DNA from 4 places in the Pseudoalteromonas sp. XMcav1-K genome. Region 1 is predicted to be linked to each of the others. Evidence: predicted binding sites of a transcription regulator. Region 1 holds the regulator's gene; each other region holds the start of a gene.
The links. The regulator sigma-54, encoded in region 1, starts transcription at its own class of promoters, with help from an activator protein. The targets are predictions, from matches to a motif close to GTTGGCACGNNNNTNGNNT.
Positions count from the first base shown of each region.

Region 1 (5,936 bases):
TTACCTTGGTAATGATGGCGAAGAACTTAAAGCATTTCACACTAAAGATGGTTTTGGTATTAAGTCGCTTATCAATAGTGGCATACAGGTTGCGATAATTACTGGGCGCAACTCAAAGATTGTGGAAAACCGCATGAAAAGCCTTACTGTTCAGCATATCTATCAAGGGCAAGAAGATAAAATAGTCGCTTTTAATAACTTAAAGCACACGCTATCACTTGATAACGAAAACATTGCTTATATTGGCGACGATAGCCCTGATTTACCCGTAATGGAATTAGTAGGCTTTGCCGTAGCAACCAATGATGCTCATCCTCTGGTAAAACGCATCGCTGATTATAAAACTACCATGCTAGGCGGTTTTGGCGCTGTAAGAGAACTGACCGATTTAATTATGCTGAGCCAAGACAAAACACTCAGCCACGCAGGCAGTAGCAGCTAATGTCGGCGCGTATTGCACTTACTATACTTTTCACCATTGCCATGGTTTGGCTTTGGTTGCCTTACTTCTTTACTCCCAAAGAACCAAAACCGATTGTTGAAAACGTTGCCAGTATTCCTGATTACATTGCAACCGACTTAAAACAAACCAACTTTAATGAATCTGGTACTGTCAGCCATAAAGTGATGGCGCGAAAAATGTCGATGTATCAAGATTTGGGGTTTACCCACTTTGAAAAACCACAATTTACTATTTTTTCAGAACAAGGTGTGTGGCAGCTCACTGCCGATGAAGCCACGCTCTACAATAACGAAAAGCTCATTTTGGAACAAAACGTTATTGCCAAAAGTCTAACGCCCAATATCATGCTCAATACAATTGAAGCGGCAAGCGTAGAATATTTAATTAATAGCAAACTAATGACTTCTCAATCCGAAGTAAAAATGACAGGTCCGGGACTTGAAATTAAAGGACAAGGCCTCAATGCTAATTTAGAAGAGCAAGTTATTAAGTTAATAAACCATACAAAGACCACTTATTATGACCAATAACATGACGAAATTACTGTCAATCGCTGGACTAGCTGTCACTTTGTGTATCACAAGTGGACACGCTATCGCTGAGCAGATCAAACTTAAGCATCCACTTGAGATTGACGCCGATGAGCAAGCTGCTCGCTTAAAAGAAAATGTCGGTATTTTTCGCCATAATGTACAAATTAAGCATGGCAATATGACCATCACCGCCGATTACCTTGAAGCACATAAACGAGCAGAGTTAGGAGATAACCAGCAATTACTTATTGCCAGTGGTGATCCGGTAAAATTTAGTGCTGAACAAGAAGATGGATCAATCATTGTCGCAAGTGCTAAAAAAGTCACTTATGACGTGGCTAAATCATTATTTACAATGTCTGGTGGCGCTAAATTTCAACAAAATGGCGACATGATGTCAGCAGATACCATCATCTATGATCGCGCAGCTGAAACAGTGACGTCTAAAAAAGCTGAAAACTCAACTAACCAAGTAAAAACCATCATCAATACGCAAAATGAACAAGGCGGACAATGAGCACATTAATTGCCGAAAAGCTGGCTAAAAGTTACAAATCACGCCAAGTGGTAAAAAATGTTGGCTTAGAAGTGAAAGCTGGTAGTATCGTTGGTTTGCTTGGTCCTAACGGTGCCGGTAAAACAACGACGTTTTACATGATTGTTGGTTTAGTACCGAGCGACAATGGCGTTATTCGTATTGACGATAATGACATTACATTGCAACCAATGCATAGTCGCGCCCGTTTAGGTATTGGTTATTTACCGCAAGAATCGTCGATTTTTAGAAAGCTTACTGTGTATCAAAACATCATGGCGATTCTAGAGACACGCAAAGAACTTAATCGTGTGCAACGTGAAGAAGCGCTCGATGATTTATTAGAAGAATTTAACATTGGCCATATCCGAGATTCACAGGGTATGGCATTGTCGGGCGGTGAACGTCGTCGTGTGGAAATTGCGCGCGCATTAGCCGCAAACCCCAAATTTATCCTGTTAGATGAACCTTTTGCTGGTGTTGATCCTATTTCAGTGATAGATATAAAGAAAATAATTGAGCATTTGAAAAATCGCGGCATTGGCGTGTTAATAACAGACCACAACGTGCGTGAAACCTTAGATGTATGTGAAAAAGCCTACATTGTTTCTCACGGCGAATTAATCGCATCTGGCACAGCTGAAGACGTTTTAAACAACCAAAAAGTACGCGATGTATACCTAGGTGAACAATTCAGACTATAGTAATAGTTATAGGCCTTAAATTTGGAATTGAATTGTTAACTAGCGGCTTGAAATCGAAAGAAGGATTAGAATAACTACATGAAGCAATCTTTACAGCTTCGCCTTGGGCAGCAACTAACAATGACTCCACAATTGCAACAGGCTATTCGCTTGTTGCAGCTGAGTACGTTAGATTTGCAGCAAGAAATTCAAGAAGCGCTTGATGCCAATCCTTTACTTGAAGAAGACATTGACTACAGTGACGATAAACAAAACAACGAAAACACTGAGTCAAACAAAGACGAATCAATAAATAGCGATGATGTTGAAGCAGCGCCAAGCCAAAGTGAAATAGAATCAAGCGACGCACTTAGCAACGAGAATATTTCTGACGATTTAGCTATGGATGTGTCGTGGGATGATTATATCAGCGCCGCACCTGTTTCTGTCAGTAACGCCCCAGCTCCTGACAACGATACTGTGTATCAAGGCTCAACCAGCGAATCATTGCAAGATTACTTAATGTGGCAATTACGCTTAACGCCGTTCAGCGACACCGACGAGATGATCGCAACCACCATTGTTGAGGCGGTAGACGATTCAGGTTATTTAACACAAAGTAGCGAAGAAATTTTAGAAGCGGTACAGCAATCTGACGACCAAGAACAAATTGAACTAGACGAAGTTGAAGCTGTACTTAAACGCGTTCAACTCTTTGACCCTGTTGGTATTGCTGCTCGTTCGTTACAAGAATGTTTATTGATCCAGCTCAATCAGTACGACAAAAATACCCCTTGGCTAAACGAAACAAAGAGCGTAATCTCAAACCATATGGAACTTTTAGGATTACGTGATTATCGTACAATAATGAAGAAGGCTAAACTCAAGGAGCCTGAGTTAAAAGAAGTCTTAACATTAATACATAGCCTTAATCCAAAACCAGCTGAAAGCATCATAAAAGAAGAACCTGAATATGTGGTTCCCGATGTTTCAGTAAAGAAAATTAAAGGACGCTGGCGCGTTGATTTAAACAACGATAGCATGCCAAAGATCCGCGTGAATGAACAATATGCTGCGCTTACTCGCTCGATGAAATCAAGCACTGACAGCCAGTTTATTCGCAACCATTTACAAGAAGCAAAATGGTTTATTAAAAGCTTAGAAAGTCGCAATGATACTTTATTAAAAGTAGCCAATTGCATTGTTGAACAACAACAGGCATTCTTTGAATATGGTGACGAAGCAATGAAACCTATGGTTTTAAACGACGTTGCCGAAATGGTCGAGATGCATGAGTCGACTATCTCGCGTGTAACAACGCAAAAATACATGCATACACCACGTGGCATTTATGAGCTTAAATACTTTTTTTCAAGCCACGTTAGCACGGAAAATGGGGGTGAGTGTTCATCTACCGCGATTCGAGCACTGATCAAAAAGCTAGTTGCGGCGGAAAATCCAGCTAAACCATTAAGTGATAGCAAGATTACCGACTTACTAGCAGAACAAGGAATTAAAGTGGCGCGACGCACTATCGCAAAATACCGTGAGTCGCTATCCATACCACCGTCTAATCAGCGCAAGAGCCTGATCTAGACCAAATAGAAGGAAAATGCTTATGCAATTAAACTTAACAGGTCGTCACGTAGAAATTACTGATTCTTTAAGAGACTATGTCACTAACAAATTTGCAAAACTAGAGAGGCATTTTGATCATATAAATAACGTGCACGTTATTCTAGATATTGAAAAACTATCACAAAAAGCAGAAGCTACTATGCATGTTAACGGTGGCGAATTGTTTGCCTCTACCGAGCATCAAGATATGTATGCAGCAATCGATGGCCTGGTCGACAAACTAGACCGCCAAGTAATTAAGCACAAAGAGAAACTTTCTCGCCACTAAAATGAAATTAACCGATATTATTGCTGAGGACTGCGCTAAAACCGCGGTCCTTTTTAATAGCAAAAAAAGACTGTTTGAATTTATTAGCGACCTTGCCCATCAGCAAGCCCCTGATATTACTTCTCAAGAGTTTCTTGAAGCCTTGCTGCAACGCGAAAAACTAGGTAGCACGGGTATTGGTAAAGGCCTCGCCATTCCTCATGGCCGCATTGATGGCCTACAAAATACCATTGGCTTTTTAATTGTAAATCAGTCACCTATTCCGTTTGATGCCATCGACGATAAAGACGTTGATATTTTTATCGTACTGCTCATACCAGAACAAAAGTGCCAGCAACATTTGCAGACTTTAGCCACCATCGCTGATAAACTAAAAGATAAGCAGTTTTGCCGTCAACTACGTCACGCTGAAAATAATCATCAGCTATATCAAATCATTAGTAGTGAGGCGAGTTAACTAAGGGAGATGTAAGTGCAACTTATTTTAGTCAGTGGTCGTTCTGGTTCAGGAAAAACAGTCGCACTCAGAGTATTGGAAGATCTCGGGTATTATGTTGTTGACAATATTCCTGTTAATTTATTGCCTTCGTTGATCCGCTCAGTTTCAGATAAATACGACAAAATTGCAGTGAGTGTTGATGCTCGTAATATGACTAAAGAGCCAGAGGAAATAGAAGAAGTACTCGACTATTTACCTGGTTTTGCAACACCAACCTTATTTTACCTTGATAGCGATGACAGCACGCTAATTAAGCGCTTTTCAGAGACGCGCCGCTTGCATCCGTTATCACTGAATAATATCTCCCTTGAAGAAGCCATTGAAGCTGAGAAAAAGCTGCTCGATCCTATCGCCTCACAAGCGGATATCTTTATTGATACAACAGGCTTAAGTGTTCACCAACTTGCCGATAGCATACGAGAGAAAGTACTCGGTAAAAAATCAAATCAGTTAATTATCACGTTTGAGTCATTCGGTTATAAACACGGTATTCCAAAACATGCTGACTATGTTTTTGACGCCCGATTTTTACCAAACCCGCATTGGGAGCCTGCTCTTAAGCCATTAACAGGGTTAGACCAACCAGTGATCGACTTCCTTTCTAGCCAGCCTGTAGTTCATAAATTTGCATGGCAAGTGCAAACCTTTATTGAAACTTGGTTACCGCATTTAGAGCGTAATAACCGTAGCTATTTAACCGTTGCAATTGGCTGTACTGGCGGCCAGCATCGTTCAGTTTATTTAGCGCAAACACTGGCTGATAGCTTCGCCAAACACCATAAAAACGTAAAAGCCCACCATCGTGAGCAAGTAAACAAATAAGCATAAGCGACTATTATGTCAGTTGAAAAACGATTTTTAATCGAAAACAAGTTAGGGCTACATGCTCGCGCTGCAACCCAACTAGCAAAGCTCGCAATGGCATTTGATGCGAAAATTAGTTTATCCCAAGGCGGTAAAACGGCTGAAGCTGATAGTGTATTGGGTTTAATGCTGTTAGAAAGCTCGCAAGGTAAAGAGGTATTAGTGCGTTGTGAGGGTCCTGACCAAGATCAAGCGTTACTTGCCATAGGCGATTTAATTCAAGCTAAGTTTAACGAAGACGAATAAACAGCTAACTTAGTTAAAACATTTTTCTGCAATAATGCTACAATAAGTTAGACGTAAGTTAACTCTAATAAATCAAAGAGTTGCAATCATTCACTCCAACCTTCAATAAATAATAGGGTGAACATGCCAGAAGCACTAGAACAAGACTACTCACAAACACAACTACATGAGGTTACAAAAGCCCTAAGTAGCGGCATGTTTGTGCAT
Region 1 is NZ_JBIPJE010000037.1:6,974-12,909, forward strand. It holds gene kdsC (3-deoxy-manno-octulosonate-8-phosphatase KdsC) at 1-442, shown strand, start outside; gene lptC (LPS export ABC transporter periplasmic protein LptC) at 442-993, shown strand; gene lptA (lipopolysaccharide transport periplasmic protein LptA) at 995-1,513, shown strand; gene lptB (LPS export ABC transporter ATP-binding protein) at 1,510-2,235, shown strand; gene ACHSBP_RS07595 (RNA polymerase factor sigma-54) at 2,314-3,810, shown strand; gene hpf (ribosome hibernation promoting factor) at 3,833-4,120, shown strand; gene ptsN (PTS IIA-like nitrogen regulatory protein PtsN) at 4,122-4,577, shown strand; gene rapZ (RNase adapter RapZ) at 4,593-5,441, shown strand; gene ACHSBP_RS07615 (HPr family phosphocarrier protein) at 5,457-5,729, shown strand; gene mgtE (magnesium transporter) at 5,853-5,936, shown strand, end outside.

Region 2 (5,936 bases), on a different contig from region 1:
AATTAATTGCCTTTGCAGCTCGAGCAATTGTTGCTCGTGTTTTTGAGCTTTTGAATCTGAATAAAAGTTAGTGATCTTTTGTTTTCGTAAGTTTTCCGTATGCCAAGTTAGCGAATCAAACCAAACCACGTAATCATTTGGCCATAACGCGTTGGTTTTAATTTCTTCAATCAGTTTTAACTGTTTGTTGGTAGAGGTTGTTGTACAGTATTCACCAATAAATGTTTGTAACGCCTCGTTTTCAAGAGTTGGACGTGTTGGCGCTTGAGTACAATTTGCAAGCAAGGCGCTTATAACCGCGGTAATCGGTTGATGCGTTTGTTCTACCGCTTTATTTGTATTTGTTGTCGGCTGAGTGTGTTCACTGTTATTTTGCACAGGTGGTGTACTTGTACATGCGACAATAAACAGTGACGCACTTAACTGTGTAATGAGTTTAAATATCTTCATTGGCTTGGGAATGTAATTAGTATGTTTGCACCTGAGTCTGTTTCTTGCCATGTGATATCGCCTTTTAATTGATTGACGCATTCTGACACAATGGCAAGCCCTAACCCAGAACCTTGCTTGTTTTTATTGTGTTCGCTTTGGTAAAAAGGCTGAAAAAGTAAGTGTGCTTCTTCTTGATTAATGCCTGGTCCGTCGTCCGCCACGTTAAGTTCAATGGTATTATGATTTTGTCTAATGTAAATATCTACTGTGCTCGTCGCATGATTTAGCGCATTGCTGACTAGTTGCGTAAGGATCAATTTACACGGTAAGTGAGGTACCTTATTTGTAGCGCTAATGTGCCAACATATAGCGATGTCCTTATTCGCAATAGTATCACTTAAGTGACGGTTAATTTCTTCTTCAAGTGTGTTGAAAGAGGTGACCTGTTGTAATCCGTCAGGGTGGCTGGCTGCACTGTAATTAAGTAAATCATCAATCATGCGTGCAAGCTTTTCTACCGATTGTTGCATTATGGTTAGAATTCTACCTTGTTTATCACTTACCTCGCCAAGTAAACCGCTGTTTAATAAGCTGCTGCCTTCATTAATCGAGGCTAGCGGTGTTTTCAGTTCGTGTGTGACATGACGTAAAAAAGTTTCCTTTTGTTGTTGCACGCGTTTTAGTGCCAAGCGAAGCCAGTCAAGTCGCCTGCCAAGTTGTTGCAGCTCATGGCTACCTGATAATTTTATCGGCTGATCTAACTGCCCCTTACCTACATCAGATAACACGGTTTCAACCTGATTGAGTTGACGACAAATGCGAAAGATTAAAAACGAACTAATAATCACTAATATCGGCAGTAACACAATAAGGCCAACAACAAACTCGGTTTGTAACGACTTAAACTGTTCATTTTTATTTGCTAGGCGGGTATCTAGTGTGTCATCAAAGTTGGCATCAAGTTGTTTAAGTTGCGCCACCAGTTGCGCAAATTCGTCAGCGCTTTTTGGGTCTAATAATGTCGCGTGTTGCAATTTAGCAACAAAATCACTTTTCGCGAGTTTTAATTTTAGTAATTCGATGCGATTTTGCGTGGTTTGCCATTTTTGTTCGATACTAATTTGTAATTGTTCACTCTTTAACAGTTGGTTGTTTTTGAGCGCCTTTTCAATGCCATTTACGTCTGCTTTTATATAATTGTACTCGAGTATAAGCTCCTGATTTTCATCGTAAATAATAAGCGTTTCTTGCTGGTGTTTCGAGATGCTGGTGGCATACCACAGTGTAAGCAATACGATCGGAAGTACACCCACTAACATGGCAACTAGCGCTTGTTTTTGTAACGACTGAGAAAAAAATTGTTTCACTAAAAAAAACCTTTGCAAATACAGGCTGAACCGAACAGCTTTTGCTCGATTAAAAGTAGAAATTAAATTAGTTGTTGCAAAATTGCGACAATATAACCAATTGTTTTATAAAGATAAAAATATGATGGCTGTTTTGTTGTTGCAATTTAGCAACAAATAAACAGCTTATTTTCGAGCGAAATACTTCAAAAATATCCTATCTATTTGTTTTATATGCTTTTTTAAAAGTTGGCATCATGTTTGTAATAGTCTTAGCGACAATGCGAAAGCATAAAACGAGACTAGCTTAACAAATGTATTTTGCGTTAAGCAAAAATTTAACAGACATCCAAATATAGGGAGAAATACCCATGAAGATTAGAGCAATTGCATATTTAACAGCAGTACTTGGTGTAGCAGCATTTAATACACAAGCAAACACATTATTTGATGAGCTTGACCTTAACAAAGATGGCTTCATTTCTGAAGTAGAAGCAGCTGCAAACAGTAAAGTAGCTGAAGTGTTTCAAGAGTTAGACACAAACGAAGATGCGCAAATCAGCAAAGACGAATTTGCAGCATTTGAAGGCTAATAAACGCCTTACCACTTAATAATAGGGAAGTGCGCTACTTTCCAATCAGTTTAGATATTCAAAGTTAAAATGAAAGGAAGTTCCAAATGAAAAAATTAGTAATGTCAGTATTTGTTATTGCAAGTTCATTCTCAGCAGTTGCAGCAGACGATTTCGCAACACTTGATAGTGATAGCAATGGTGCAATCAGCCAGCAGGAAGCGGCACAAAATGAAGCACTTTCAGAGCAATTTAAAACACTGGATGTTGATGGTAACGGCGAGCTAAGCAAAGACGAGTTTGCAGCATTTAAAGGCTAATCCGTACCAGGGGAAGTGCGCTACTTTCCAACGTTAAGTAACAAACCCAAAGTAAAGATGAAGGAATTTAAAATGAAAAAATTAGTAATGTCAGTATTTGTTATCGCAAGTTCATTCTCAGTAGTTGCAGCGGACGATTTCGCAACACTTGATACAGACGGTAACGGTTCTATCAGCAAAGACGAAGCAATGCAAAACGTATCGCTAGTTCACCAATTTGCTGACTTAGATGTAGACAACAGTGGCGAGTTAAGCAAAGAGGAATTTTCGAAGTTTAAAGCGTCATAAGTTTAAAGCTTCTTAAATATCCCGTTTTACAGTTGGGCTCACTTAACTCCTTGTCAATCAGTATGCCGAGTGAGTCCAACTTTTTTTATTAAATCAAGTAGTGAAGTGAAATGAAAAAAGCCTTAGTTATCGCAATCTCAATGTATGTAATGTTATTTGCCACCGTAAAAGCCGTTGCAGATGAAGAGTTTGCTTTGTTCGATTCTGACAACAGCGGTACCATCAGCGTAGACGAGGCGAAACGCAATCACGCACTACTTGAACAATTTACACATTTAGACCGTGATAATAATGGCGAATTAAGTCCACAAGAATTCGCCAGATTCACAGGATAACCCCGTATCAACCCTCCCTAGTGCGACCTGAACTATTTTTTGTTGGACATGAATACTTTTACGGTCGCACTATTTTCACATTAAAAGTGCTTTTGCTTTTGAATTGGCTTATGTAAGCTGCTTATAACATCTTAGTTTTATGAGCAAAATCATGACGCCAGCAATTAAAACAGCAGAAAAAGCGAAGATAGATTTCTCCGTACACCAGTATGAACACGACAGCAGTGTTGCATCTTTCGGGTTAGAAGCCAGTGAAAAGCTTGGCGTATCTGCGGCCACTGTGTTTAAAACGCTGGTAGCAAGCTTAGATAATGGTGAGCTGGTTGTCGCGATTATTCCTGTCGATCGAAAATTAAATCTAAAAGCTGTGGCCAATGCGAGTAAAGCAAAAAAAGCCAAAATGGCCGAACCGCTCGATGTTGAGCGTTCAACCGGTTATGTACTTGGCGGCGTAAGCCCACTAGGACAAAAGAAACGTCTTAAAACCCTGCTTGATGACTCAGCTAAAGCACAATCCACTATTTATGTGAGCGCCGGTCGTCGCGGTTTGGAGATTGAACTTCAACCAAGTGATCTTTTATCACTGACTAATGGACAGTTTGTACCATTAAAAGCCGAATAACTCCTATCTAAGGTTTATCCCGAACCGTTATTTGTCATTGAAGTTTCATAATTCAAGGCCATTATTTATGCTTAAATAATCTGGACTATACCAGATTGGAAAAGATGAAATGAATGAATACTTGTTATTGACGCCGGGCCCACTCTCAACCAGTAATACAGTAAAGCAAGCAATGCTTAAAGATTGGTGTACCTGGGATGACGACTATAACATTGAGATTGTGCAGGCGATCCGCGCTAAACTCACAGCACTTGCAAGTAATACTGATGATTTTACGAGTGTTTTAATGCAAGGAAGTGGTACCGCTAGTGTTGAATCAGCACTTGGTAGTTTAATTAAAAACACCGATAAACTGCTCATTATTAACAATGGTGCTTATGGTAAGCGTATCGCCGAAATTGCAAATTACTTAAATATTAATGCGCAGGTAGTAAATTTAGATGAAACCCAGTTACCAAATATGGCTGAGGTTGAAGAGCAGTTACAAGCGCACAGTGATATTACTCATATTGCAATGGTGCACTGCGAAACCACCACGGGCATGCTTAACCCCGTTGCAGAAATGGGCGCGCTTGCTAAAAAGTACCATAAAACCTTTATATTAGATGCAATGAGCAGCTTTGGTGGTATTGAGCTTGATATGGCTGAACTTAACATAGATGTGCTTATAAGCTCTGCTAATAAATGTATTCAAGGTGTACCGGGGTTTGGCTTTGTGATTGTTAAAAAAGCAATTATTGAAAAGTGCCAAGGCATTGCACGCTCGCTTAGCTTAGATTTGTACGCGCAGTGGAAAACCATGGAAGATCATAACGGTAAGTGGCGTTTCACGTCGCCGACTCATGTGGTAAGAGCTTTCTATCAGGCGCTTTTGGAATTAGAAGAGGAAGGCGGTGTTAAAGCGCGCTATAACCGTTATAAAGAAAATCAACAGCGTTTAGTTGATGGTATGCACGCACTTGGATTTGAGACCTTGCTAGCGAAAGAGCTGCATTCGCCGATTATCACCTCGTTCTATTCACCAACCAGTAATAAATACAATTTTGCTTTGTTTTACAGTGCGTTAAAAGAGCAAGGGTTTGTAATTTATCCGGGTAAAGTATCAGATGCTGATTGTTTTCGCATTGGTAATATTGGCGAAATTTACCCTGACGATATAACGCGATTACTTAGTGCAATAAAGCGCAGCCGATTTTGGTTAGAAGCTTAAGATAGAATTGTTGATAAGCTAAAGGTGATAGCTAAGGTTATTGCCTTTTGTTTTGTTAGTTAATGGTTGTTTGGTTACGTCCAGCTTGTTTAGACTGATACAAGGCTTTATCAGCTTGTGCAATATTATCATCCAAAGACACGGCTTCATTAAACTGTGTTAATCCAACACTAATGGTTAACGGCCCGTAGGCTTTATCTTTTGAGTGTTCCGTCACCGATCCACGAATGCGTTCGGCAATTTGAAAGCCAAGATTACTGTCAGTATTGGTTAAAAAAATAAAAAACTCTTCACCGCCATAACGGCAACTAATGTCGTATTCACGCGTGCAGTATTGTATTTGCTGTGCCACAAGCTTAATTGCATCATCTCCTTGTTGATGACCATGTTGATCATTTACTTGTTTAAAGTGATCAATATCTAACATTAACACCGAGCATGTTTGCTTATTGCGTTTGGCTAATGCCAGTTGATTATTAACAAGATTGTAAACCGCTGTGCGATTATATAATCCCGTTAATGCGTCTTGTGTTGCTAAGGCTTTGTATTTTAATTTGAGGTTGATCAGTTGGCTGGTGAATATAAACACCGTCAGAACCAAAATAAGCGATGAGAAATAAACAAGTGGATAATAAAAGTCTGTTTCAAAATATTCGCGGCGACTAATACCACTGGGAAGATTATAGAGCTCATAAAATATCACTATCAGCGATATCCCTAGAAAGATTGCTAATCCTTTATCTGCCTGGTTGGGATTTTCCGCTCTTACTAGGCTTATCAGTGAAATACAAAGGCAAAAAGCCGAAAACGA
Region 2 is NZ_JBIPJE010000045.1:366,296-372,231, reverse strand. It holds gene ACHSBP_RS14585 (hypothetical protein) at 1-450, opposite strand, end outside; gene ACHSBP_RS14580 (sensor histidine kinase KdpD) at 447-1,799, opposite strand; gene ACHSBP_RS14575 (EF-hand domain-containing protein) at 2,150-2,371, shown strand; gene ACHSBP_RS14570 (calmodulin) at 2,458-2,670, shown strand; gene ACHSBP_RS14565 (calmodulin) at 2,743-2,958, shown strand; gene ACHSBP_RS14560 (EF-hand domain-containing protein) at 3,069-3,293, shown strand; gene ybaK (Cys-tRNA(Pro) deacylase) at 3,445-3,915, shown strand; gene phnW (2-aminoethylphosphonate--pyruvate transaminase) at 4,025-5,125, shown strand; gene ACHSBP_RS14545 (GGDEF domain-containing protein) at 5,181-5,936, opposite strand, start outside.
Region 2: the regulator sigma-54 is predicted to act here: its motif matches at 2,027-2,045, upstream of ACHSBP_RS14575 (EF-hand domain-containing protein).

Region 3 (5,936 bases), on a different contig from region 1:
TGGATATAAATACCGGGAATGCCTTCTAGACTCATCATAATGCTATGGGCGCAAATAAAGCGCTGGTACTGATGCTTATCGGGCCCATCGATTGTGCCTTTAAGCGCATCATACAAGGCAATGTTCATTTCGTAAGGTTTTTGGCTGCCATCTTCCCCAGTTCGCCACGAAATTAGCCCACCAAAGTTTTGTATGGTGTTAACCATGGTTGCAATTTCGCTTTCGCTCAGTAATCCTTCTGCAGGCCTTAAGCCAATGCCATCATGCGATGCAATAAAGTTAAAATAACAGGTGCCATTTTGCGCCGGAGGCATGCGCATTAACCAGTGTTTTAGCGCTTGGCAATCGCCTGAAATTAAGCTGTAAATTAGTAGCGGCGGCAGCGAAAAGTTATAAATGGCATGGGCTTCGTTGGCATTACCAAAATACGCCAGGTTTTGAATATTCGGTATGTTGGTTTCGGTAATTATTATGGCGTTTTCATTGGCGCATTCAATCAGCGTGCGTAATAGCCTTACTACCTCATGCGTTTGCGGCAAGTTAATGCAACTTGTGCCCATTTCTTTCCATAAAAAGGCGATGGCATCTAAACGAAATATCAACACGCCTGCATCTAGGTATTGCTTAATAATACCCACAAAGGCAATAAGCACCTCTGGGTTTGAAAAGTCTAAATCTACTTGATCATGACTAAAGGTACACCACACAAACTGCTCGCCTTGTTTGGTGGTTACTGGTTTTAACAAGGGCGATGTACGCGGCCTAACCACTTTATCAAGCGGGTCGCTTGGCGATGCAGTAAAAAAGTAATTGTGGCCTGTGCCCTCGCCTTTTATAAAGTTTTCAAACCAAATGGAGCGCGCTGAGCAGTGGTTAATTACTAAATCGGCCATTAACTTGTAGCTTTTGCTTATGGCGCTAATGTCTTGCCAATCACCCAGTGACTCATTCACGCTGGAATAATCAAGCACTGAAAAACCATCGTCTGAGCTGTACGGGAAAAACGGCAAAATATGTACGCCGCTTAGCTCATTACTTAAATGTGTATCAATAAATTGTTTTAAAGTTACCAGCGGCTTTTCACTGTCGCATACTATGCTGTCACCATAGGTGATCATCACAATATCCGATTCATTCCAGCGGTTTAAAAAAGGCGTCGGCCCTTGCGCATCATCACTTAACGCCATTTGGGCTAAAAGCTTATCGGCAATGGCATCAACTGAATCTTTTATTGCGACCCCTTCATAAATCACTTGCAGTTGCTTAAGCAGTTTTTCTTTTAATGGGTAGGTCATCAGCTTACCTTTTTGCGCAGTTTTGCTGAAAATTCAAGGTAATCTTCTTCTACCGCCACTTCTAAGCGCGAAAGCACATCGGGCATGGCGCTAATTACGCGGTTCCACGATGGAATAAACGGAGTTTCCATGGGTTTTTCTAAAAACGACTGCCCTGCCGCCATAATGTTTTTAGCAAACATTTCTACTGATTTTTCTTCAGTGTGAATATCCACTTTTAGGCCATTAATAATCGCATCGTTTTTATAGGTTTCAATGTAGTCGAGCGCGATGCGGTAATAAGTAGCTTTTATGGTGCGCATGGTTTCGGTGTTAAGGGTGTAGCCTTGAGTAGCAAGCTTTCGAAAAAATGCTTTGGTTATGTCTATCGACATTTTAGATAAGCCACCTTCGCTATTGTGTAGCGATAAGTCTTGATGCTTGTGGTCGTACACGTTGGCAATATCCACTTGGCACAAACGGTTTGATGCGTAGTTTCGCTGCATTTCTGACAGTACGCCAATCTCTAACCCCCAGTCGCTAGGAATACGAATATCGTTAAGCACATCTTGTCTAAATGAAAACTCACCCGATAGCGAATAACGGTAGCTATCCATATAATCTAGGTAGTCGTTATGACCTATCACGCGTTTAAGCGCTTTTAATAGTGGCGTAACAAGCAAACGCGCTACGCGACCATTAAGTTTGCCATCGGAATATCGGGCGTAATACCCTTTGCAAAACTCGTAGTTAAATTGTGGGTGCGCCACAGGGTAAATTAAGCGAGCAAGTAGGCTGCGATCGTAGGTTAAAATATCGCAATCGTGCAGTGCGATAGATTCGGCCTCTTTGGTAGCAAGCGCATACCCCATGCAATACCACACGTTGCGGCCTTTACCCATTTCGGTGGGTGCCACACCAAGTGCTTGTAATTCAGCGTCGAGCTGTTTTAATCGTGGGCCATCATTCCATAAAATTTGATGCGGTTGCCCTAAATATTTAAAAAACTCAATGGCTTTACAAAACTCATCTTCGGTGGCTCTGTCTAGGCCAATAATCACTTGCGATAAGTACGGCACCTCGCTGATATGCTCAACAATTTTTGGCAGCGCTTCGCCTTCAAGTTCGCTGTACAGCGACGGTAAAATTAAGCCCATTGGCCGTGTTTTAGAAAACTCAATAAGCTCGTTTTCTAACTCTTCCACACCTCGATTAGTTAAGTTATGTAGAGTGGTTACAATGCCGTTTTGGTAAAAATCAGCCATAGTGTTTCTCCTTTAGAGGGTGGTTAATAATCGATTTGATACGCTCAATATGATGGTTATCAAGCTCACTGATTAGTTGCATCATCACTTCGTGCCAGCCAGTTGGCCCAGGCATAGTTGAGCGCATAACGCCTTTTGAACGCTCAAGTGTAATAAACGGATGAGTCATTGATTTGATTTGTACTGCAATATCGGCTTGCTCTAACATGGCGCTGTCGTTTTCGCTATCGCCTAGTGCCACACTCAGCCAATCTCCGGGCAATTCGTGCTTGATTAGGTTAAACAACCAATTCAATGCAACGCCTTTACTTTCGTCGCCACACACATGCAAAAAGCGCCCACCTTCAATAATGGTTGCACCATTTTCACGCATACGTTTTATAAATGCCTTTTTTTGACAGGCGTCACCTAACCAATGCAGCGGCTCTGAGTAGTGACGTAATTTGGCTTTTTCAGCGTCTTTTTCACTTAGGCCTGTAAGCTCTGCCAATTCGCTATTAGTCATTTGCGCAAAGCCTTTGTATAGATGGGCAAAATCATTGGCGTATTGTTTTAGTTGGTTTAACCAAAAGCTGCGCGGCTGGCCAAACTCTTTTATGTAAAACTCACCGAATTCAATTAAGCCAACGGGATCAATTAAATATTCTTTCAACCACTTTTTGGGTAAAAATACGGCAGCGCCATTTTCCACAATAAACGGAGTACCTAGTCCTAACTGTGTGCGAATAGCGATAATTTCTTTAAAGGTTTTACTGGTACACGGAATAATGGGAAAGCCCAGTTCGTAGCATAAAAATACACTCACTTTTGCAGGCTGAAACTCGTAGCTGTAATGATCTAATAAGGTGCCGTCCAGATCGGTAAATACCGCGAGTTTTTCAGGAAAGCATAACTGTTTCAAACGCCCTGTTACGTTAACAATTTTGCGTGTTTCATTTAGGTGTAAGGTGATATCGGTGGTTTGGCTAAAATCAACTAAACCAACTCGGGTGAGCCTTTCAAAAAACAGTACAAAGCGCTCTATTTGTTGTTCGCTCATTATTTTATTGGCTGTTAGTTTATCTTGTTGCAAGCGCAGCTTGGCTTCTTGCTCTTTGCGCCACTGTGCTACTACATCAAAACTAGGTGCTTTTAGCATAATCCAACGGTCAACTCGCTCGAACACATTTTGGTAAGCACCCTTCAGCTGGTTATTTACGTATTCACGCCATGTACCATTTTGGTCCTCTATTGCTTCAAGCGCATTTATGGGGGTGGTTAGAACATCTTGTGGCTCTGCGTTAAGCCCTACGCACCACCCCTCTAGAATAATCACATCGGGCGCTGATGTAACTTTGGTCCATTTATCTGATGGAAACGGATTGTCTGTGGCTTTATTAAAACGGCGAATAAACAAAGGGCGCTTTAACGTTTTACGCGTAAGCGCTGCTAAGTCGTGATCCAGCTGATCAATTTTGTGGGTACCCGGTACACCGCGTGTACCAAGTAATGGGTGAATATTTTTGGCAAGTTCTTCGCGCTCAGATGCAGATAAGTAATAATCATCGAGCGAAATCGACACCACATTTAAACCAAAGTACATGCGTAGATATTGGTTTAAAAAATCCGTTAGTGTGCTTTTACCCGACCCTTGGCAGCCATTTATACCAATCACCAATGGCTGTTTTGTTCTATTTTGGTGCAGTGCGATTTGTTCTGCGATTGGCGCGTACCAAGTTTTTATTGTTTTTTTAACTTCCTGAGAAAGCGCATGTTTTTCTAAAAATTTAGTCAGGAACTTGGTAGAGAGTGTTTGCACCATATTAATGCATCCTTTGAACGTTTTAATAAACTATCTAATAATATGTCAAGGAATGTGCCAAAACATATCATCTGCAGTTTGGCTTAAATAATATAAAGGCTTTCGTAGTTAAAATTCCGAACTACTAAAGAAGTGCTTTTTAGCGTTATTTTTACGGTTTATACGTTCCATAACACAAACAAAGTGTTAAAAAGTAAGGTATTTGGTTAATCTTTAAATCACTTAATACTTGGTATTTAATGTAAAAGTGAAATTCAGATAATAAAAACAATAGGCTGAAAATGAAGAATGTAATCGTAGCTGGCGTCGGTATGACACAGTTTTGTAAACCTGGCCAACAAGAGCCTTATCGCGTAATGGCTGCAAACGCTATTAGATTAGCACTTACTGACGCAGGCGTTAATGTAAGCCGCATCGAACAAGGCTATGCAGCTTATATTTATGGCGATAGCACCTGTGGGCAACATGCGTTTTATGACGTTGCGCAAACCGGTATTCCTATCATTAATGTTAATAATAATTGCTCAAGTGGTTCAACAGCGCTCTATGCTGCAAGGCAAGCTATATTGTCTGGTGAGGTTGAGTGTGTTGTGGCTTTTGGCTTTGAGGAAATGCAACCTGGCGCGCTGGGTTCACATTGGTCTGACAGGGAAAACCCATTTGATAGAGCTAATGCGGTGTATGATAAATTTGGTATTGCAAAAGCACCTATTGCTCTTCGTGCATTTGGTGCAGCGGGTAAGCATTATATGGAAAAATATAATGTCACTAGCGAGCTTTATGCAAAAGTGGCCGTAAAATCACGAAGTCATGCCATACATAACCCTTATTCATTGTTTTCAACACCACTTAGCGTAGAAAGTGTGCTTAACGACAAAATTATTTTTGATGATTACATGACGCGCACTATGGTGTGCCCGCCTACCTGTGGGGCTGCAGCTGCTATTCTGTGTAGTGATGCTTTCGCTAAAAAGCATAATATTAAACATGGGGTGAAAATTATTGGCCAAGCCATGGCAACCGACACTGAAGAGTCATGGCAAGATCCTATTCTTTCGGTTGGCGCTGATATGACTAAACGCGCTGCCAATAAAGCCTTTAACCTAGCGGGTGTTTCACCTCAAGATGTTGATGTAATTGAATTACATGATTGCTTTACCACCAATGAAGTAATTAATTATGAAGCGCTTGGGCTATGTGAAGAAGGCGAAGCAATAAAGCTGATTTCAGACGGCGACAATACTTACGGAGGTAAGTTTGTGATTGGACCATCCGGTGGATTGATGTCAAAAGGTCACCCTATTGGTGCAACAGGCATAGCGCAATGTGTTGAATTAAGCTGGCATTTACGAGGCCAAGCAGGAAAAAGACAAGTTGAAGGTGCAAGGCTTGCGTTACAGCATAATGTAGGCCTAGGTGGCGCTGTGGTAGTTACTCTGTATCAAAAGTAATTTTAAATTCTAATACACATAAAAATAGCGCCAAAAGGCGCTATTTTTCAAAACATAAAATGCTTTCTAAATTAGAACGGCATTTTGAAGCCAAGTGAAACGAGTATTATGATATGTTATGAAATCTTCTAAGGCCGTATTTTTA
Region 3 is NZ_JBIPJE010000036.1:67,442-73,377, forward strand. It holds gene ACHSBP_RS07410 (sugar phosphorylase) at 1-1,295, opposite strand, end outside; gene ACHSBP_RS07415 (glycosyl transferase) at 1,295-2,539, opposite strand; gene ACHSBP_RS07420 (HAD-IIB family hydrolase) at 2,532-4,340, opposite strand; gene ACHSBP_RS07425 (lipid-transfer protein) at 4,622-5,791, shown strand.
Region 3: the regulator sigma-54 is predicted to act here: its motif matches at 4,384-4,402, upstream of ACHSBP_RS07420 (HAD-IIB family hydrolase).

Region 4 (5,936 bases), on a different contig from region 1:
CTAACGGATGTAACGCATGCTTCAGAAGCAATGATTATGCGCCAACAATGCATTCTCGACCTTAAATTGCCTGAGCCTGATATTGAAATTATCGCTAATAAAGTTGCGCTGAGCAGTGCAATTAGCAATTTAGTGCACAATGCGGTGCAAGCTTGTGGCCAAGGTGGAAAAATTGAGTTAAGTGCAACGCGGTCTGAAAAATTCGCAGATCACGTCAAAATTTCGGTGAAAGATAACGGCACGGGGTTAAGTGAAACGGCTATCCAACAGATCTTTGAGCCATTCTTCACCACTAAATCACACGGTACCGGGTTAGGTCTTGCCGTGGTTCAATCGGTTGCTAACAGCCATCAAGGGTTTGTAAAAGCAGGCAATAGTGAGCTTGGTGGGGCTGAGTTTAACTTGTACCTACCGATTATCTCTAAAACAGCATGTTAGGAGTGATTATGAACGATGCAAAAGTATTAGTCGTAGAAGATGATTCTGGTTTACGAGAAGCGTTAGTCGATACCCTAGCATTGGCTGATATTAATTGTGTTGAAGCCGACAGTGCCGAACAAGCGATTATTAAGCTTAAAGAAGGCGGTATTTCAATGGTGGTCAGTGACGTGCAAATGGGCACTATGTCAGGTATCGATTTACTTAAAAGTATTAAGCTTAACTATCCTGATTTACCCGTATTAATGATGACAGCTTACGCGACCATTGATGATGCGGTTGAAGCGATGCGCTTAGGAGCCATCGACTACATGGCGAAACCATTCGCACCAGAAGTGTTATTAAACATGGTAAGTCGTTATTTACCAGAAAAAGAAGCCATTAAAGATGGGCCAATTGTTGAAGACCCAGCTAGTAAAGCGCTGATGCAACTTGCAGAGAAAGTGGCTAAATCTGATGCATCCGTTATGGTGCTTGGGCCAAGTGGCTCAGGTAAAGAAGTGATGGCACGTTATATTCATGATAGTTCACCGCGTGCAGAGCAGAACTTTGTAGCGATTAACTGTGCGGCGATTCCTGAAAATATGCTAGAAGCCACTTTATTTGGCTATGAAAAAGGCGCGTTTACCGGCGCTATTCAAGCATGTCCTGGTAAGTTTGAACAAGCACAAGGCGGCACTATTTTACTCGATGAAATTACTGAGATGGATTTAAGCCTACAGGCCAAATTACTGCGTGTACTGCAAGAGCGTGAAGTGGAACGTCTTGGCTCTCGCAAGACCATTAATTTAGATGTACGTGTGCTTGCAACGTCTAACCGCGACTTAAAAGAGGCGGTGGCGCAAGGCGTATTTCGCGAAGATTTATATTATCGCCTTAATGTTTTTCCGCTCGAGTGGCTGCCACTTGCTGAGCGTCCAGGGGATATCGTCCCGTTGGCTGAGCATTTAATTCAGCGTCATAATAATGACATGCCGGTGCAGTTTGACGTACAAGCTAAAGAAAAATTACTTAGTTACAACTGGCCAGGTAACGTTCGCGAGCTTGAAAATGTCGTTCAGCGCGCATTGATTTTGCAAAGCCATAAAATGATTACCGCAGATGATATTTTCTTAGGCTCGGTAGCAAGCATGCAACCAACAAGCCTATCGCCAAAGATACAGCTGGCTTGTGAACAACCTGAGCAAGTAGCACCAGATGTCGCAACAGTGCAATCAACCCAAGTAGATGATGCTCAGGGTTATAAACAAGAGCTTAAAGATAAAGAAAATTCAATTATTCTAGATATGCTTCGCGCGTGTGATGGCAAGCGTAAAGACGTTGCTGAGCGTCTTGGTATGAGCCCGCGAACACTACGTTATAAACTTGCAAAAATGCGTGAGATGGGAATTGAATTACCTGCGTAAAAAATCATTGTACTGAGCACAACAGATACACCTACTTTTTAAATCGAGCCTCTGACAGGAGGCTTTATTTCTGTCTAAATTTTATCAAAGTCAAAAAAATGCCGCTATAAGCTGTTGATTTTAAATATTTTATTTTTGGCATTAAGCTTGCATTAATCGTATTAAGTCAATTTTTACGGTTTGTTAGTATGAACATTTCACCAAACAATCTTTATCAAGAAATGCAGTCACTTGCGGTAGAAGCAAGTAACTTTTCTAAACCGAAACAGCCTATAGAATCTATTCAAGGTAGCTCACAGGTTGAATTTAATAATCTATTAAAAGATGCGCTCGATACGGTTAACGGTTTACAGCAAGACTCTAAAGCGAAAGCAACGGCGTTAGAAATGGGTGACCGCAATGTGTCACTGGCTGAAGTAATGATCGCATCGCAAAAATCTTCGGTGGCGTTTGAAGCAACCGTTCAAGTGCGTAATAAGCTTATTGAAGCTTATAAAGACATTATGAACATGCCTGTATAAGAAATAGTGGAGTAGGGTTGTGGCTAATACATCAACAGATTTATCAACACTAGACGCTAACGACTTAGGTGTCGGCGATGTAGGTGGTGGTAATCAAGAACAAAAATCAGGGTTTCTTGGCAGCTTAAGTGGTGTTGATGTAATGCGCCAAGTCACGCTCATTATCGCACTAACAATTTGTGTCGCAATTGCCGTATTTATCATGATTTGGGCGAAAGAGCCTGATATGCGTCCTCTTGGCAAAATGCCAATGGATGAACTGATCCAAACGCTTGAATTTTTAGACGCACAAAAAGTGGAATACAAGCTCGATGGCAATGTTGTTTCAGTACCGGTTGAAGCGTATCAAAATATTAAGTTGTTGATGGCTAAAGAGGGTCTTGAGCAAGTACCTTCATCGGGCACCGAAATTTTAATGCAAGATATGGGCTTTGGCGTGAGTCAACGTCTAGAGCGTGAGCGTTTAAAGCACTCACGTGAGCAGCAGCTTGCACGTACTATTGAAGAGCTTAGTAAAGTAGCGCGCGCTAAAGTTCTGTTAGCGATTCCAAAAGAAAACGTCTTTGCCCGCCGTGAGAAAAAACCAAGTGCAACGGTTGTATTAACGGTAAGACGTGGTCGCACACTTGACGGTGAAGAAGTTGATTCGGTTGTTGATATGGTCGCCTCTGCGGTACAAGGCTTAGAGCCTAGCCGAGTAACGGTAACAGACCAAAATGGCCGCCTACTTAACTCGGGTTCACAAAACTCACTTACCGCGCGTTCGCGTAAAGAATATGAAATTGAACGTAAACGTGAGCAAGAATACTTAGAAAAAATCGATTCAATTATGATCCCTGTTGTTGGTTTAGGTAACTATACTGCGCAGGTCGACCTAGTAATGGATTTCAGTTCAATTGAAGAAACGCAGAAGCGTTTTAACCCAGACTTGCCAGCGGTACGCAGTGAAATGACACGTGAAGACACCAACATTGGTGGCCTTGCGGTGGGCATTCCAGGTGCGCTAACGAATCAACCGCCAGTTAACTCGCAAATTCCAGAACAAACAGGCGATGAATCAGCACAAAACACATTGCCAAGTAGAAACAGTAAAGAAGCAACCCGTAATTATGAGCTCGACACCACCATTTCACATAAGCGTCAGCAAACCGGTGTGATCCGTCGTATCAGTGTATCGGTTGCGGTGAACTACACAAACGGTGTAGCAGAAGGTGGCGAAGCGACACGTGATCCGCGTACTCAGCAAGAATTAGCGAACATCCGCCGTTTACTGCAAGGTGGCATCGGCTTTGATATGCAGCGTGGTGATGCGTTAGAAGTCGTGACGATTCCGTTTGTACAAGAAGAATTTAGTGAAGCGATTGAGCTACCAATTTGGGAGCAACCTTGGTTCTTCAAAGTAATCAGACTAGCTTTAGGTGCCTTGGTTATTATCGTGCTTATTCTTGCAGTAGTGCGTCCAATGTTACGCAAGTTGATTAATCCAGAAGACACGACAGAGGATTATGATGACGCAAGCCTATCAGCAGGTGTAGACTTAGGTGATGATACCATTGATATGCTAAGTCAAGAATTTGACGAATCGGCAGTCGGCTTTAGCCCAGATGGTACCTTACAATTACCAGACTTACATGGTGATGAAGACTTACTGAAAGCAGTAAGAGCATTAGTGGCAAATGAGCCAGAACTTTCTTCTCAAGTAGTTAAAGCGTGGTTAACTGAAGATGACTGATCAAGATACGCAAGTAGCAGAACAAACAACAAGTAGCGGCTTCGACGTAGATAAACTTGATGGTGTAGAAAAAGCATCGATTTTATTACTGAGTTTATCTGAAGAAGATGCCGCGCAGATTTTAAAGCACTTAGAACCAAAGCAAGTACAAAAAGTAGGTATGGCGATGGCGGGCTTGGATGATTTAAGCCAAGACAAAATTGCCGCGGTACATAAGCTGTTTATCGACCAAATTCAAAGCTTTAGTACTATTGGTTTCCAATCTGAAGACTTTATCAAGAAAGCGCTTACCGCAGCGCTAGGTGAAGAAAAAGCGGCGAACCTAATTGACCAAATTATCATGGGCTCAGGTGCGAAAGGACTTGATTCACTGAAATGGATGGACTCAAAACAAGTAGCGAATATTATTCGTAACGAGCACCCGCAGATCCAAACCATTGTTTTGGCGTATTTAGAGCCAGAGCAATCTGCTGAAATTATTAATCAATTCCCTGAAAAAGTGCGTCTTGATTTAACCATGCGTATTGCCAATCTTGAAGAAGTGCAACCTGCCGCACTGCAAGAATTGAATGAAATTATGGAAAAACAATTCGCAGGTCAGGCTGGTGCGCAAGCTGCTAAAATGGGTGGCTTAAAAGCAGCGGCAGATATTATGAACTACCTAGATACTAATGTTGAAGGGCAGTTGATGGATTCAATTCGTGAACATGACGAAGAAATGTCGCAGCAAATTCAAGACTTAATGTTTGTATTTGATAACTTAATTGACGTTGATGACCGCGGTATTCAAGCGATTCTGCGTGAAGTACAGCAAGATGTACTGATGAAAGCAATTAAGGGTACTGACGAAGGGCTTAAAGATAAGATCCTTAAGAATATGTCTAAACGTGCGGCTGAAATGATGGCTGATGACCTTGAAGCAATGGGTCCAGTTCGTATTAGTGAAGTAGAAGCGGCACAAAAAGAAATTCTGAGCATAGCACGACGCTTAGCTGATTCAGGCGAAATTATGCTTGGCGGCGGTGGTGGTGAGGAGTTCCTCTAATTTATGAAATTAGGCAAGTACCGCTCAGGGCATAAAATCGAAAATGCAGAGGCGATAGAAACGCTGCTTGAGAATTGGCCGATCCCGGATGTCAAAGATGAAAGACGCAATCTAAGAGGCCGCTCAACGGCAATGGGCAAGTCGCTAGAAGAGCTCTATCAGAAAAAACAAGCCGAACAAGAACCCGAGCCAGAAGAAGAGTTTACGCCACTAAGTATTCAAGAAATTGAACAAATTCGACAAGAGGCGTACCAAGAGGGACACGCTGAGGGCAAAGAAGCTGGCTATCAGGAAGGTTTTGAACAAGGTAAGTTAGAAGGTGCGCAAAAAGGCTATGAAGAAGGTTTAGAGCAAGGTAAAGAAGAAGGACTTGCGCTAGCAAAGCCCGAAGTCGAAGAAAAAATCGCGCAACTTACTAAGCTATTAGATGAAATAGCTACGCCTTTTGAGCAAGTGAGTGACGAAGTTGAAAAGCAAGTCGTGATTTTAGCATCTGAGCTGGCGAAAGCGGTAGTTCATGGCGAACTTAGCATTAATGAAAAAGCTATTTTCAGCGCCATGAAAGTGGCAACTGATGCATTAAAAGGTCAACACCGTGCCCTTGAAGTGTTATTGAATCCAGAAGATTTTGAACTGGTACAACAAGCCATACCAGCCGAACAACTCGCCGATAGAAATTGGAAGTTAGTTGTTGAGCCGAGTATCACCAAAGGTGGCCTCCATATCAATTCTGACAATTCATCAATTGATTACTCGGTAGAATTGCGCCTTAAAGAAATACTGGAGAGCTTTTT
Region 4 is NZ_JBIPJE010000047.1:885-6,820, reverse strand. It holds gene ACHSBP_RS15795 (PAS domain-containing sensor histidine kinase) at 1-438, shown strand, start outside; gene ACHSBP_RS15790 (sigma-54-dependent transcriptional regulator) at 447-1,844, shown strand; gene fliE (flagellar hook-basal body complex protein FliE) at 2,033-2,365, shown strand; gene fliF (flagellar basal-body MS-ring/collar protein FliF) at 2,385-4,097, shown strand; gene fliG (flagellar motor switch protein FliG) at 4,090-5,142, shown strand; gene fliH (flagellar assembly protein FliH) at 5,146-5,936, shown strand, end outside.
Region 4: the regulator sigma-54 is predicted to act here: its motif matches at 1,979-1,997, upstream of fliE (flagellar hook-basal body complex protein FliE).